One region of the Mesorhizobium sp. C120A genome, then DNA from elsewhere that is predicted to be linked to it. Evidence: predicted binding sites of a transcription regulator. Region 1 holds the regulator's gene; the other holds the start of a gene.

Region 1 (7,945 bases):
CCTGGTTCAACGGGCTGATGTCGAGGAAAGCCGGGTCCGGCGGATCCTTCTTCGGCACATCGATCTGGTCGAATTGCGCGTTTGCCAGCGCCAATGCGGCCTCGACGACAAAACCGCCGCTGCCTGGGCGCGTGTAAAGCTTGTACATGTGATTCTCCCCCTGCCCGCGCGAAGCAGGCCGGGGCGATTTGACCCTGAAGCCGCCTCCCGCTCAAGCCGGTGGCGGACGCCACGGCCGGGTTTTCTGCGGTCCAGCCATGAGACTTCCGATGTCGGAGGGACAGCACCCCCGATGCCCGGCAGGGCAGAGGGGGGTGCGAAGGATCGCCGCCTATCCAGTTAAGACGTTAAGCCCCCAGCCCGTCGAACAGGATCGTCGACAGATAGCGCTCGGCGAAGGACGGGATGATCACCACCAGGTTCTTGCCCTTGTTCTCCGGCCGCGACCCGACGGCGATGGCGGCCTGCAGGGCAGCGCCCGACGAGATGCCGACCGGCACGCCTTCAAGGCGGGCGACGAGGCGGGCGTTGGCGACCGAATCCTCGTTGGAGACCTTGACGATCTCGTCATAGATCGAGGTGTCGAGGATCTTGGGCGCAAAGCCGGCGCCGATGCCTTGGATCTTGTGCGGGCCGGGCTGGCCGCCCGACAGCACCGGCGAGGCCTCCGGCTCGACGGCGACGACATGCACCGAGGGCTTGCGTTGCTTCAGCACCTGGCCGACGCCGGTGATCGTGCCGCCGGTACCGATGCCGGCGACGAAGATGTCGACCCCGCCATCGGTGTCGTTCCAGATCTCCTCGGCGGTGGTGCGGCGGTGGATCTCCGGGTTGGCCGGGTTTTCGAACTGCTGCGGGATGACGGCGTCAGGCAGGGTGGCGGCCAATTCGTCGGCCTTGGCGATGGCGCCCTTCATGCCTTTCGGCCCTTCCGTCAGCACCAGTTCGGCGCCGAGCAGCGCCAGCATCTTGCGGCGCTCCACCGACATGGTTTCGGGCATGGTCAGGATCAGCTTGTAGCCCTTGGCGGCGGCGGCGAAGGCGAGCGCGATGCCGGTATTCCCCGAGGTCGGCTCGATCAGCGTCGTCTTGCCGGGTTTGATCCGGCCCGACGCTTCCAGCGCCTCGATCATGGAAACGCCGATGCGGTCCTTGACCGAGGCGATCGGATTGAAGAATTCGAGCTTGGCAAGAAGGTTGGCAACGACGCCCTTCTCCTTGGCGAACTTGTCGAGCCGCACCAGCGGCGTGTCGCCGATCGTCTCGGTGATCGAGTTGTAGACACGGCCGCGGCCGGGCACGCGCGCGGAAGGCTTGTTCATTGGTTTCGCTCCCAAATCAGATCAGGCAATTGGCGTCGGCGGACAGAATAGGGCTTTCGCCCGCGCAAGATAGGCTGCCGGCCGAAAATATCGAGTGGGCCGCTTGCTGAAAACGCTTGTCCCCTCAAGCCGCATTTTCCGGATGGACCGATCGGCGGAATGGATGGGCCTGAACCGATCTACTGACGTGCGGCAATGGCAGCGGCCGCGCCCACCATGAAGCCGGCGGCGGTGCGGTTCAGCGCCTTCAGCGCGCGTGGCGATTTCAGGAACCAGCGCGCCTTGGCGGCCAGCGCAAGATATGGCACCAGCACCACTAAGAGCACAATGACGGTGAGCGCGACCAGGATGCCGTAGTCGGCGAGCGTGATGGTCTTCAGGTCGACGATGGTCGGCGTGATGGCGAGGTAGAAGATCATCGTTTTCGGGTTGCCCAGCGTGACGGCGAGGCCGGCAAGGAAGCTCGATACCAGGCCGCCCTTGCCTTTCCTGGCCTCGACAGTCTCGGGCGTGATCCCGGCCGTCCAGAAACGCCAGCCGAGGAAGGCGAGATAGGAGACGCCCAGCCATTTGATGGCGAGAAACACCATGCCGAAGCTTTGCGCGACAAAGGCAAGGCCGAGCACCACCGCGGTGAGATAAATGAGGTCGCCGAGCATCAGGCCGAACGACATCGCCAGCGATGAGCGGAAGCCGGATCCGAGCGCCCGCGCCACAAGCGCGGTGACGCCGGGCCCGGGAATGGCGGCGGCGATGCCCAGCGCAGCACTATAGGCAAGGAAGCCGGCGAGGGTCATGACGGTCGCACCTCGTGAAACGACTCTGATGCCATGAAAGCCTGCAACGGCAAAACGGATTCGATTGCGCCAAGCAGGGCATGAAAGCCGGTCATCCTCGCCTGAAAGCGAGAGATGGTTCACTTACGCCCCGAAGGCGGTCGGCTATCTCGCATGGCTCCGAACGGCAGGAGCACCCATGTTAGCCAAAAGACTTCACATCCAGCTCATGAAGTGGATGCCCAACAACTATTCCGAAGCACGCGGTCACGTCCACGAGCTGGAATGGTATCTGTGGTTCGAGGGGCGTCAGGCTTTCAGCCTGTTCGACAAGGGCGATAGCGATGTCGTTCCGCAGACTGGATATTTTACCGACAGCCGGGACCCTGGCGCTCACGCCATTCGTCCGATGATCTATCCGCTGGTCGTCAACAACCGGTTCAAGGTGCGACTGGTGGCGATCGAGCGTGACGGACCGCAAAAGATAGACCCCGACGACACCGCCAAAGGCGAATTCTACATCGACCTCGACACCAAATATCCACCGGTCTCCGACTGGCGCATCATCGCTGCCGATCCGCGCAATACCGACCTCAACGTGGAAGCGTCGTTCCAGCTGCAATGGCTGGACTATGTCGATACCGCCGAGATTGCCGAGGATGGCCCGCCACGCATCATCGACAAGTCCAACTATCCCTATCCCTGGGGCGCCAATGTGATGGTGTTCGAGCACTGGCTCGGGCTTGGCCGCAAGGCGCCGCTCAAACTCATCGACCCGAACCGCGCTTCGCGCCGCGAATACTGGATGATCAATGGCAATGCGGCCCGGCGCATGGTGCAGGACCTCTATCGCTTCAACGTCAACCAGCTTGGCGTCGCCAACGACACCATCAGCAGTGTTTACGTGCCGAAGCTCAATGCCGGCCACGTCACGGTGACGCTTTACGAACACGATTTCAGCGACGGCCGCTTCGCGCAAGGGGCGAAGAAGTCCTTCGGCTCGGTCGGCCTCTTCAATCTCAGGGATACCGGTTTCGATGACCGTGTCTCATCGGCCGAGGTGATCCATACCTATCCCAAGGTGATCCATCGGGACGTACATTAGGGCCGGTTGCGCAGTTCGCCGGCTCAGGACGGGCCGTCGACATGGGTGATGCGCCAGATGGTGCCGTTGCCATCCTCGGTGACGATAAGCGCACCGTCCCTGGCCACCGCGACGCCGACCGGCCGGCCCCAGACGGCGTCGTCGGAGAGGACGAAGCCGGTGATGAAATCCTGGTACTCGCCGGTCGGCTTGCCGTCGCTAAATCTGAGCCGCACCACCTTGTAGCCGGTCCTCATACCACGGTTCCAGGAGCCGTGCAGGGCGACGAAGGCGTCACCCTTGTACTCTGCCGGGAAATTGCCGCCGTCATAGAACGCGATGTTGAGCGGCGCCGAATGCGCCTGCATCAGCACGTCGGGCACGGTGACCGAGCCGGCGAGGTCTGGGCGCGCGCCCTCGTGACGCGGGTCCTCGTTGGCGCCGATATAATACCAGGGCCAGCCATAGAAGGCGCCGTCCTTGACGGAGGTGGCATATTCGAACGGCACATCGTCGCCGAGACCGTCGCGCTCGTTGACGACACACCACAGCGCGCCGGTCGCCGGCTGCACGGTCATGCCCGAACAATTGCGCAGGCCGGTAGCGAGGATGCGGCCATTCTTGCCGTCGGGGCCGAAGGCCAGCACGTCGGCACGGCCATCCTCGGAACCCCAGGTGGCGCCGAGTGGCTGTGATTTTGCCCAGGCGTCAACGCCGCTATTCGGTGCCTTCCCCATGCCCTCCGCGACGTTAGATCCGGAGCCGACCGAGAGATACAGCGTCTTCCCGTCCGGCGAGAAGGCGATATCGCGGGTCCAGTGGCCGCCGGTAGGGATGTCGGAGACAATCGTCTCCGGTTCGCCGGAGGCTTTAAGGTCGCCGTCGCGATAGGCGTAGCGGACCACGCTGTCGTTGTTGGCGACGTAGACCCATTGCGGCTTGTCGCCAGGCGGGTAGAAGGCGATGCCATAGGGCTCGTTGAGATCGTCGGCAAAAATGCCCTCTTCGGCCGGCTTCGCGCTACCCTTGGCCAGCCGATAGACGCGGATCTGGTTGGCGTCACTGTCGGCGACGAACAGGTCGCCGTTCGGCGCCACGCGCACGACCCGCGGATTGGAAATGCCGGAAGCAACCAGTTCGGCCGAAAACCCAGGCAGCAGGACGGGCTTCGCGCCCTCGGGCCGATCGCCAAGGCCGGCGCTGTTGGAGGCGGATTCGGTGATGTTGGGTCTTTTCAGATCATCCGGCCTAATCAGCCGGCGCACACCTGGCTCGTCGGCCGTCCAGTCGCCGAAAGCGTCTTTGCCGGTCAGCAGCGGTTGATCGGCCTCCTGGGCGAAGGCGCTGGTGGCCAGAAGCAGGGCAAGGCCTGCCAAGCCGGCAATCCGGATCATGCTGTTCTCCTCGAACTCGCGCCGGTCGGCGCGTCATGCACAAGGGAGATATTGTGCGGCCGCCGCAAAAGAGAAGCGTGCGCGCGCGCAGATTCGACGAGAGAACCGCTCAACTTTCCTCTTCGACGTCGAGATCGTCGTCGAGACGCTTTTCCAATGCGACGAGATCTTCCGGCAGCGGCAAGCCCATGGCGCGCATTTCGCGCAGTTTTTCGCGCAGCTGCTCCTGGATTTCGTGCTCGTCCTCCGGCTGGTTGACCATTTCTTCGAGCAGCATGCTGATCTGGGCCTTGAACGATTCAAGCGCCATTCTGCGGCCTCCTTTACGGTGATCCCGGCTTTCGAATTATCTTAACATCCGGGTAATCAATTGCGCAGTGTAGTCGACCATAGGCACGATGCGGGCATAATTCAGCCTGGTCGGGCCGATGACGCCGAGCGCGCCGACGACGCGGGCGTCCTTGTCGCGGTAAGGCGCTACGACCAGCGACGAGCCGGAGAGCGAGAACAGCTTGTTTTCCGAGCCGATGAAGATCCGCACGCCGGGGCCGTCCTCGGCGAGGTCGAGCAGCTGGATCAGCCCGTCCTGCGTCTCCAGATCCTCGAACAGGTGGCGCAGCAATTCGATATCGGCCTGGGCGGTGACGTTTTCGAGCAAATTGGCGCGGCCTCGCACGATAAGGCGCGCCGGCAGGCCGCTATCGGCGCCGGCCCACACCGCCAGGCCTTTCTCGACCAGATCCTGCGACAGCGTGTCCAGCGCTGCCCTGGTCTCGTCCTTGATGCGGGCGATCTCGATGCGCGCCTCGGCGAGCGTGCGGCCCCTGATATGGGCGTTGAGGAAGTTGGAGGCCTCGTGCAGCTGCGAGACGGTGATGCCGGCCGGCAGGTCGACGACGCGGTTCTCGACATCGCCATTCTGCGACACCATCACCGCCAGCGCCTTGGTCGGCTCGAGCTGGATGAACTCGATGTGCTTCAGCGCCACCTCGTTCTTGGTGGCGAGCACCAGGCCGGCGCCGCGCGACATGCCCGACAGCATCTGGCTGGCCTCGGTCAGCATGTGTTCCAGCGTCGCGCCCGAGCCGGAGGCGCGCACCTGCGCCTCGATGACCCGGCGTTCCTCGTCGGAGAGATCGCCAAGCTCCATGAAGGCATCGACGAAGAAGCGCAGGCCGGTCTGGGTCGGCAGGCGCCCGGCCGAGATGTGCGGGGCATAGATCAGGCCGAGATGCTCGAGGTCGCTCATCACGTTGCGGATGGTCGCCGGCGACAGCGACGACGGCAGGATGCGCGACAGGCTGCGCGATCCCACAGGCTCACCGTCCTTCAGATAGGATTCGACGATGCGCCGGAAAATGTCGCGCGAACGCATGTCGAGCGATTGCAGCGCGGGCGCCAGCAGACTGGGTTCGGTGACTGCCTTGGTCATTCGAGCCAAAAACCTCCGGCTCAAGGATATAGACTTCCATCGCCCCCGCGCAACCCGGCGTCTGTGCCAGATCGCCCGGCCTTTTCCTTTGCGCCATGGGCTGCATGCGTCTACAAGCCGCCGACGCAACCGTAAAAGAACAGAAAGAGGCCTCGATGCGCCCTTCTAAACGCCAAGCCGACGAAATGCGCGCCATCTCCTTCGAGCGCGGCGTCTCCAAACACGCCGAAGGCTCGTGCCTGGTGAAATTCGGCGACACGCATGTGTTGTGCACGGCGAGCCTGGAGGAAAAGGTGCCGGGCTGGATGCGCAATTCCGGCAAGGGCTGGGTGACGGCGGAATACGGCATGCTGCCGCGTTCGACCGGCGAGCGCATGCGCCGTGAAGCTTCGGCCGGCAAGCAAGGCGGCCGCACGCTGGAAATCCAGCGGCTGATCGGCCGCTCCTTGCGCGCCGTTGTCGACCTGCAGGCGCTGGGCGAACAGCAGATCACCGTCGACTGCGACGTCATCCAGGCCGATGGCGGCACCCGCACGGCGTCGATCACCGGCGGCTGGGTGGCGCTTTACGATTGCCTGCGCTGGATGGAAGCGCGGCAGATGGCCAGGGTTGCCAAGGTGCTGAAAGATCATGTCGCGGCAATTTCCTGCGGCATCCATGACGGCCAGCCGGTCATCGACCTCGACTATATCGAGGATTCATCTGCCGGCACCGACGCCAATTTCGTCATGACCGGCAAGGGCGGCATCGTCGAGATCCAGGGCACCGCCGAGGGCGAGCCGTTCTCGGAAGGGCAGTTCGCGGAGCTGATGGGCCTGGCAAAGAAGGGCATTCAGCGGCTGGTGAGCTTGCAGCAGATGGCTGTGGCTTGATTGAATTTAACGTGATGACGTCGGCGATCCTTCACACCCCCCTCTGGCCTGCCGGCCATCTCCCCCGCAAGGGGGGAGATCAGAGGTCGCTACCGTTTTCGCCAACCATCAACGTTGAGACGCCGCCAGCGGAACTGCCAATCTCCCCCCTTGCGGGGGGGATGCCCGGCAGGGCAGAGGGGGGTGCCTGATGCACCCCTCCGCTATTCTTGAGTCAGCGCTTTACGTCACGGATCTCGCCGCTGCCGAGACATTCTACTCCGATGTCCTCGGCCTCCCTCTCCTCGGCAAGGTCGACGGCCGCCATCTCTTCTTCCGCTGCGGCCCGGGCGTGCTGCTCATCTTCAACGCCGAAGCCACCAAAATCCCGCCGGCGCCCGATGCGCGGCTGAAAGTGCCGCCGCATGGCACGGTCGGCGAGGGCCATCTCTGCTTTGCCGCAAGTGAGGATGAACTCGCACAGTGGAAGGCGCAACTTGAGGCGAAAAACATCGCCATCGAAAGCGAATTCGAATGGCCGCAGGGCGGGCGCTCGATCTACATACGCGACCCCTCGGGCAATTCGATCGAATTCGCCGAGCCAAGGATCTGGGGCCTTTGATGCATTCTCTCGATGGAAAGAAGATCGTCGTTGCCAGCCACAATGAAGGCAAGCTGCGCGAATTCGCCGATTTGATGGGTCCGTTCGGCTTCGAGGCGAAGTCGGCCAAGGACTACGGCCTGCCGGAACCGGAGGAGACCGGCACCACCTTCGAGGAAAACGCCTACATCAAGGCCTTCGCCGCGGCTAAGGCGACCGGCCTGCCGGCGCTGTCGGACGATTCGGGCCTGTGCGTCGACGCGCTCGACGGCGCCCCCGGCGTCTACACCGCCAATTGGGCCGAAGCTCCCGATGGCAGCCGCGACTTCGGGATGGCCATGCAGCGCACCGAAGTGGCCTTGCAGGAGGTCGGCGCCGCCAAGCCAGCGCAGCGCAAGGGGCGGTTCGTCGCCGTCATCTGCCTGGCCTTCCCCAATGGCGAGGCTGAATATTATCGCGGCGAAGCTGAGGGAACGCTGGTGTGG
Region 2 (7,945 bases), 1.2 Mb from region 1:
CGACCAGCTCGACACGCTCATGTCGAGCAAGATCGCGCAGTTCCCGTTTGTCCGCGAACTCGACGGCTTCGGCTTCGACGCGCAGCCATCGGTCTGCTTCAGCCAAACGTATTCATAGGTATGGGACAGGCTGCTATGTCCGCCACCCACGCCTGCTCCGAGGCCCTCCAGGGCAATGGTCTTCGGCGAGGAGGATGAGACGCCGCGCTCGGGTGCAAGCGCTGCCACGCCCGCTCCGAGGCCCCACAAGGCCGAAGCGCAGTCGTCGGGGTCACGAGGCCCCTCGGCCACGACGACGAGACGTTGCTGGAGCCCGGTGCAAGGGCTGCCACAGATGGCCTGAACCTGAATCCGCCTTTCTTGAGGCGTTGCGACTATCATCGCGGCGACACGCAGCTCTTGATTGGTGTGCGAAATCCTCAGCAGATCCATCGGGCTGAGCCGCTCAGCAATATCAACGAGAATGTCCAGCGGCAGATCAAGGATACTCAGAGGAGGAAACGCTCTTGAGGCTCAGAGCGCGTCTGCTCCACTATAGATCAGGATGATTCACCGGGTCCTTCAACGCCAGCCGCCGGTTCCGATGAGAGAATTGTCCCTGATATCACGCTCGATGGAGTTAAATGCCGAGATGGGCGCCTTGCCACGCTCCTCAATGCCCCTCATGATTCACCGCCTATAGCTACCAACTGAATGAATCATCGTGATTGTCGCGCAGCGGAATCCTCAAGGATCGGGCAGTTCGTAGGGGGCGCCGGTTTGACCAGGTTGAGCCCGCGAATTGCTCGATCAGACAAGATCCTAATTCTCGACCATGCGGTGAGGCTCGAACGAGATCCTCGGGACGCACTCCAAGGTTTCGATCATGTTCGGCACACAAGGAAAGGGCGGCATTGCTGCCGCCCTGTCCGCTGTAAGTTGATAGGGGCTGGATTAAAAATCCATACCGCCCATCCCGCCCATGCCGCCCATACCGCCGCCGCCCATGCCGCCAGGCATGCCGCCGCCAGCTGACTCCTTCTTCGGAGCCTCCGCGATCATGGCTTCGGTGGTGACGAGCAGGCCGGCGACCGAGGCCGCGTCCTGGAGGGCAGTGCGAACGACCTTGACCGGATCGACGATACCCATGGCGATCATGTCGCCATATTCGCCGGTCTGGGCGTTGTAGCCGTAGGTCGCGCCCTTGTTGTCGAGGATCTTGCCGGCAACGATCGAAGCTTCCGCACCTGCGTTCGAAGCGATCTGACGGGCCGGAGCCTGCAGTGCACGACGAACGATGTTGATGCCGGCAGCCTGGTCGGCATTGACGCCGGTCACCTTGATGTTGGCCGAAGCGCGCAGCAGTGCGACGCCGCCGCCTGCAACGATGCCTTCTTCCACGGCCGCGCGGGTCGCGTTGAGGGCGTCGTCGACGCGGTCCTTCTTTTCCTTGACTTCGACTTCCGTCGCGCCGCCGACGCGGATCACCGCGACGCCGCCCGCGAGCTTCGCCAGACGTTCCTGCAGCTTCTCCTTGTCGTAGTCCGACGTGGTCTCTTCGATCTGCTGCTTGATCTGGGCAACGCGGCCCTGGATCTCGTCCTTCTTGCCGGCGCCGTCGACAATGGTGGTGTTCTCCTTGGAGATCGACACCTTCTTGGCGCGGCCGAGCATGTTGAGGCCGACATTCTCGAGCTTGATGCCGAGGTCTTCCGAAATGACCTGGCCACCGGTCAGGATGGCGATGTCTTCCAGCATGGCCTTGCGGCGATCACCGAAGCCCGGCGCCTTGACGGCGGCGATCTTCAGGCCACCGCGCAGCTTGTTGACGACCAGCGTGGCCAGAGCCTCGCCTTCGACGTCTTCCGAGATGATGAGCAGCGGCTTGGAGGTCTGCACGACGGCTTCGAGAACCGGCAGCATGGCCTGGAGGTTGGACAGCTTCTTCTCGTGCAGGAGGATGTAGACGTCCTCGAGCTCGGCAACCATCTTGTCGGCGTTGGTGACGAAGTAGGGCGAGAGATAGCCGCGGTCGAACTGCATGCCTTCGACGACTTCCAACTCGGTCTCGGCGGTCTTGGCTTCTTCAACCGTGATGACGCCTTCATTGCCGACCTTCTGCATCGCTTCGGCGATCATCTTGCCGACCGACTCGTCGCCATTGCCGGCGATCGTGCCGACCTGGGCAACTTCCTCGGAGGTCTTGATCTTCTTGGCAGCGTTGCCGAGAGCCGCGACCACTTCGGTCACGGCCAAGTCGATGCCGCGCTTCAGGTCCATCGGGTTCATGCCGGCGGCAACGGCCTTGTTACCTTCCTGGACGATCGACTGCGCCAGGACGGTCGCGGTCGTGGTGCCATCACCGGCGATGTCGTTGGTCTTCGAAGCAACTTCGCGGATCATCTGCGCGCCCATGTTTTCGAACTTGTCGGAAAGTTCGATTTCCTTGGCGACGGTGACGCCGTCCTTGGTGATGCGCGGTGCGCCGAACGACTTGTCGATGACGACGTTGCGGCCCTTGGGGCCGAGGGTCACCTTCACCGCGTCGGCGAGGATGTTGATGCCGTGAAGCATGCGCTCGCGCGCGTCGCGGGAGAATTTTACGTCTTTGGCAGCCATTTTTTAGCTCCTGGCAGGGGCTTGCGATCAAGCCCGAAATTCAGTTGACGGTGAGGCCGATAATCAGCCGATGATGCCCATAATGTCGGATTCCTTCATGATCAGAAGGTCTTCGCCATTGAGCTTGACTTCGGTGCCCGACCACTTGCCGAACAGGATGCGGTCGCCGGCCTTGACGTCCAGCGGGACCAGCTTGCCGGCTTCGTCGCGAGCGCCGGAGCCGACGGCGATGATCTCGCCTTCCTGCGGCTTTTCCTTCGCCGTATCCGGGATGATGATCCCGCCGGCGGTCTTGGATTCGGATTCGACCCGGCGTACGACCACGCGGTCATGCAGCGGCCGGAAATTCGACTTTGCCATTTTTGGATTTCCTTGGTGCGGATGTTGAACGGTGCTCCGTTGCCGGAGCATGCCTAGCACTCAGCCGAAGCGAGTGCTAACGCGGCAATGAGATAAGCCGCAGGCTCCTGCTAGTCAAGACGGAAGAGCAAAGAGCAAAGAGAAAAGAGAAGACAGCAAAGAGCAGCCAGCAAAGAGCGTGTAAGCATCGAGCCTTTTATGTGAGCAATGTCGGGTATCCGACATATATGGGGCGGCTCACCCTTTGTAATTGAGCTTTATTCAGATGGTACGATTGGTGCAACGGGTGTTGCATTTGAACTCATCCAGAGGCTCGCACGGGTCGTGCTGCGTCAGCTTGGTCATGTCGAGCTTCAGAAGGCCATTTTTTGGCATTGGTTCTGTTGCTCCTATTGCCATTCATGACCAATCCTGCGCGCGTGAGCCGGCCGGCTAGATTCCAACCACGAGAGCGCCGCCGCTGAGACCCGCACCCGCCGCCGCCAGAAGGATTTTCTCTCCTGGCTGGAATGGCTTCATCTGGTTGGCGAGCGAGAGCGACAGCGGGACCGTCGCGGCCGAAGAGTTGCCGTATTCGGCAATCGTCTTGACAATTGCTTGGTCCGCAATGCCGAGGTTTCTTCCGACCGCGCCGAAAATCCGAGTATTGGCCTGATGCGGCACAAACCGGCCGACATTGTGTGGCCGCACTCCCGCAGTGGCTAGCGCGGCTGTCGAGCAATCGGTCATCATCTCGACGGCCTTTGCGAACACTTCGGGCCCGTCGGTCATCGTCATCCGGGTCTGCCCGAGGTCGAGGTCGCCATGGAACGGCGTGTTGCTTCCTCCTGCGGGAATCTGGATCAGCCCGTAGCGCGAGCCGTCCGAAGCCACCGAGGCACCGAGAATGCCCCGATCAGCATCATCGCACTGACCGATCACCAGGGCGCCGGCGGCATCGGCGAACAAGACTGAGCTCGCGCGCTCGGCTGGATTGATGCGGCGGCTGAGGATGTTGGCGGCGATGACCAGCGCTGGTTTGCCATGCAGGCGGGTGAACCCGTCCGCAAACATGAGCGCATAGATGAAGCCGGCGCAGGCGCCGGTCAGATCGACCGCGCCTGCGCGGCCAAGGCCAAGCTTGTGTGCGACCAGCGGCGCGCTTGGCGGCAGAAGATGGTCGGGCGTCGAGGTGGCAAGCAACAGCAGACCGATGTCGTGGCGCGCAATACCGGCGTTCACCAGCGCCATGTCGCCAGCCCGGGTGGCAAGACCCGACAGCGTGTCTTCGTCCGTTGCCCAGAAGCGCGAACGGATTCCGGTACGCCTTTCGATCCAGCCCGGCTCGAGGCCGAGATTGCTCTCGATCTCGGCATTGGCCACCTTGCGCCCAGGCACGTGATGGCCAAGTCCGAGAATGCGCGACGACTTGCTCATGGCCTTGACCCGAAGCGTTCCCCGGCCTCCTCGATGGCGTCATATAGTCGTTCGAGCTCGTCGCCTGCGATGCAATAGGGTGGCAGAAGGTAGAGGACATTGCCGAGCGGGCGCACAAGTAGGCCGCGCTCGAGGAAGAAAGCGCGCAGCTTCGGACCAATCTCGGCGAGATAACCTGCTGAACCGGTTCGCAGGTCGAGCGCCGCGATCGTTCCCGTGGCTCGACAGTCGGCAAAATATGGATTGTCCCGAAAGCGTTGCAGCCCGACGGCCTGCATCACGCTCAAGGCCGTGATCCGCCCGGCCACTGGCTCGTCGCGCCAGATCTCGACATTGGCGAGTGCTGCCGCACAGGCAATCGGATTGGCGGTGTAGGAGCTCGAATGGAAAAACGTCTTCTTCCGGTCCTCGGAATAGTGCGCCCGGAAGATGGCATCGGTGACAAGCGTTACGGCCAGCGGGATGGTGCCGCCGGTCAAGCCTTTGGAGGTGCACAGGATATCTGGAGAAATCGATGCCTGCTCGCAGGCGAACATGGTTCCGGTGCGTCCCCAGCCGGTCATCACCTCGTCGGCGATCAGCAGCGAGCCGGAGGCCTCAGTGATCTTCTTCAATTCGGCCAGAACCGATGCTGGATACATCAGCATGCCGCCGGCGCCCAGCACCAGCGGCTCGACGATCAAGGCTGCGGCTCGTCGATCGCGGGTCACAGCCTCGAAACGATCCAGAGTCTCCTGCTCGTGCCCCGCGGCCGGAAAGGGGATGATGTCGACCTCGAACAGCAAGGGTTCATAGGCGGCGTTGAAGACGCCACGCGCACCGACGCTCATCGTTCCAATCGTGTCACCATGATAGCTATGCTCCATGACGACGATGCGAGAGCGCGGCGCGCCGATGTTGCGGAAATAACCGAGCGCCATCTTCAGCGCGACTTCGACTGAGGTCGAGCCACTGTCGGAATAGAACACCCAGTCGAGTCCAGCGGGAGCGAGGCCGACAAGCGCCTTGGCCAAGCGCTCTGCCGGCTCGTGCGTGAAGCCCGCAAAGATAATCTGGTCGAGGCTCGACGCGGTTGTCTCGATTGCCTTCATGATGCGGGGATGGCGGTGGCCATGTGTGACGACCCACCAGGAGGAGATGGCGTCCAGGATGCGGGCGCCGTCGGCCCTGTGGAGATAGGCGCCCTCAGTCAGGACGATTTCTGGGATCGCAGGCTCGAGTGCGTGCTGGGTGAAGGGATGCCACACATGAGACTGCGACATCAGTCACCTCCAGTAATCGAGGCGAAGGCAAAGCCGGCAACCATTGCGTCCCTCAGTGTTTTCCCCGTCAGCACATCGAGGTGCGGCAGCCTGCCGAGCTGCGGGGCACCGCTGAATTCCACGATGGTCCGTTGCGTATCGGCCATCTCATCGCCGATGAAAGCGATGCCCGCCAACGGGATGGAGCGGGCGCGGAGCGCCTCGACCGATAGCAAGGTGTGGTTGATGGTGCCGAGTGTGGTGCGGGCGCACAGAATAACGGGCAGCCGCCATTCAGCGAAGATGTCGATTAACCTTGTGCGCCGGTTGAGCGGCACCATTAGGCCGCCGGAGCCTTCGATGACGAGCGGCGTCGGTAGGACGGGAAAAGCAAGATCGGCAGCCTTGATCGCCACGCCGTCGATCTCGGCCGAACGATGCGGCGACAGCGGGCTCCGCAAGCGGTAGGCTTCCGGCAGCACGCGCTCTGAGGGCAAGCCGGCAAGCCGCGCGACAACCTCGCTGTCGGTCTCGCCGTCGAGGCCCGATTGCACCGGTTTCCAGTAAAAGCCGTCCAGCAAACCGGCGAGCCCAGCCGCAAACACGGTCTTGCCAACTCCGGTATCCGTTCCGGTGATGACGATGCGTTGGGTCATATCGCCTCCGGTGATGTTTCGGCCAACACCTCGACCAGCGCCTCGACCATGGCGGAAATGTCGGCTTCGCCAATATTGAGCGTCAGTGAGATGCGCAGCCGCGACGTGCCCTCGGGCACGGTCGGAGGACGAACGCCGCGTATGTCGAAGCCGCGGGCCTGCAGGCGCGCCGCCACTGCCATGGTGCGCCTGACATCGCCGATTACTAAGGGCTGGATCTGAGAGCCACTTGGTGTCACACCCCAGCGATTGACCAACCGGCCGGCGCTGGCGACGCGTTCATGCAGCTGAACACGCCGCATAGGCTCGTCGGCGAGCATTGCGAGTGATTCGCGCGCCACGACCGCCATCAGTGGCGATGGCGCGGTTGCGTAGATGAATGGCCGGCAACGGTTGATCAGATATTCGCACAGTGCCCTCGGCCCGGTGACGAGCCCACCAGATGCGCCGAGCGCCTTGCCGCAGGTGTGGAGCGCTATGATGTTGTCGCGGCCCTCGAAATCGGCGGCAAGCCCCCGGCCATCCGGTCCCCAGACGCCGGTGGCATGCGCCTCATCAATGACGATGAATGCGCCGTGCCGATCGGCAAGTGCGACCAGGCTCTCCAAAGGCGCGCAGTCGCCATCCATGCTGTAAAGGCTTTCCACCGCGATCCAGACGCATCCCATGCCGCCTGCGACGCGCCAACGTGTAATCGCATCCTCGACAGCGGTGGCGTCGTTGTGCGCGGCCAGCACGAACTGTGCGCGCCCGGCCTGCGCACCCTCATGCATGCTGGCATGGGCGAGCTGATCGACAACCAAAAGATCGCCCTTCTGCGGCAGGGCGCTCAGCAGAGCGAAGTTGGCGATGTAGCCGCTGCCGAAGAACAGCGCGCGGTCGGCTCCAAAGAATGCCGCCGCGTCTGCCTCGAGCTGCTCGTGTTCCGGTGCATTGCCGCGCAACAGCCGCGACCCGGTGGCGCCAACCGGCGTGCCCCGCGCAATCGCCGCCACAACCGCATCGCCAAGTCTTCTGGACGCGGCCAGCCCGAGATAGTCGTTCGACGAGAAGTCCAGCCCGGCGCGGGGCGAAAGCGTCCGCAGCCGGTCCTTGCGCGCTAGCCCCTGCAAGGTCGCATCATAACGGGCAAGCGGCGCCCCGTTCATTGCGCCTCGAGTTCCATCGGATCGATGCCAAGGCGCCGGAACAGCAGGGTATCCTTGTCCTCACCGGGATTGTCCGCCGTCAGCAGCGTGTCGCCGAAGAAGATCGAGTTGGCGCCGGCAAAAAAGCACAGCGCCTGCATCTCGTCAGTCATCGCGGTGCGGCCGGCGGACAGACGGACATGCGATTTCGGCATCATGATGCGCGCCAGCGCGATCACGCGCACGAATTCGATCGGCTCAATGGGCTTGGCGTCTGCAAGCGGCGTACCGGCGATCGGGATCAGCATGTTGATCGGAACGCTTTGCGGATGTTCCGGCAGATTGGCCAGCGTCACCAGCATGTCGATCCGGTCCACCGGCTCCTCGCCCATGCCGACAATGCCTCCACAGCAGACCTTGATGCCGGATTTGCGAACGTGGTCAAGCGTCTCGAGCCGCTCGGCAAAGCTCCGCGTACCGATGATCTCGCTATAGTAGCGTTCTGACGTATCGATGTTGTGGTTGTAGTAGTCGAGGCCCGCCTGCT

Evidence for each region. The regulator HrcA, encoded in region 1, represses chaperone genes, less so after heat shock. The targets are predictions, from matches to a motif close to GTTAGCACTCNCNNNNNGNGAGTGCTAAC.
Region 2: groES (co-chaperone GroES) is a predicted target of HrcA. The motif match lies at 3,011-3,039, and genes of this name have one in related genera.

Annotation. Positions count from the first base shown of each region.
Region 1 covers NZ_CP100476.1:694,396-702,340, forward strand. Annotated here, with positions in the region: gene NL532_RS03415 (glutathione S-transferase family protein) at 1-148, opposite strand, end outside; gene cysK (cysteine synthase A) at 348-1,322, opposite strand; gene NL532_RS03425 (LysE family translocator) at 1,502-2,119, opposite strand; gene NL532_RS03430 (hypothetical protein) at 2,298-3,203, shown strand; gene NL532_RS03435 (PQQ-dependent sugar dehydrogenase) at 3,227-4,576, opposite strand; gene NL532_RS03440 (hypothetical protein) at 4,686-4,886, opposite strand; gene hrcA (heat-inducible transcriptional repressor HrcA) at 4,923-6,008, opposite strand; gene rph (ribonuclease PH) at 6,164-6,880, shown strand; gene NL532_RS03455 (VOC family protein) at 7,071-7,481, shown strand; gene rdgB (RdgB/HAM1 family non-canonical purine NTP pyrophosphatase) at 7,481-7,945, shown strand, end outside.
Region 2 covers NZ_CP100476.1:6,075,303-6,083,247, reverse strand. Annotated here, with positions in the region: partial or broken gene NL532_RS29585 (ATP-binding protein) at 1-94, shown strand, start outside; gene groL (chaperonin GroEL) at 934-2,598, opposite strand; gene groES (co-chaperone GroES) at 2,662-2,958, opposite strand; gene bioZ (3-oxopimeloyl-[acyl-carrier-protein] synthase BioZ) at 3,391-4,374, opposite strand; gene NL532_RS29565 (adenosylmethionine--8-amino-7-oxononanoate transaminase) at 4,371-5,636, opposite strand; gene bioD (dethiobiotin synthase) at 5,636-6,271, opposite strand; gene NL532_RS29555 (8-amino-7-oxononanoate synthase) at 6,268-7,419, opposite strand; gene bioB (biotin synthase BioB) at 7,416-7,945, opposite strand, start outside.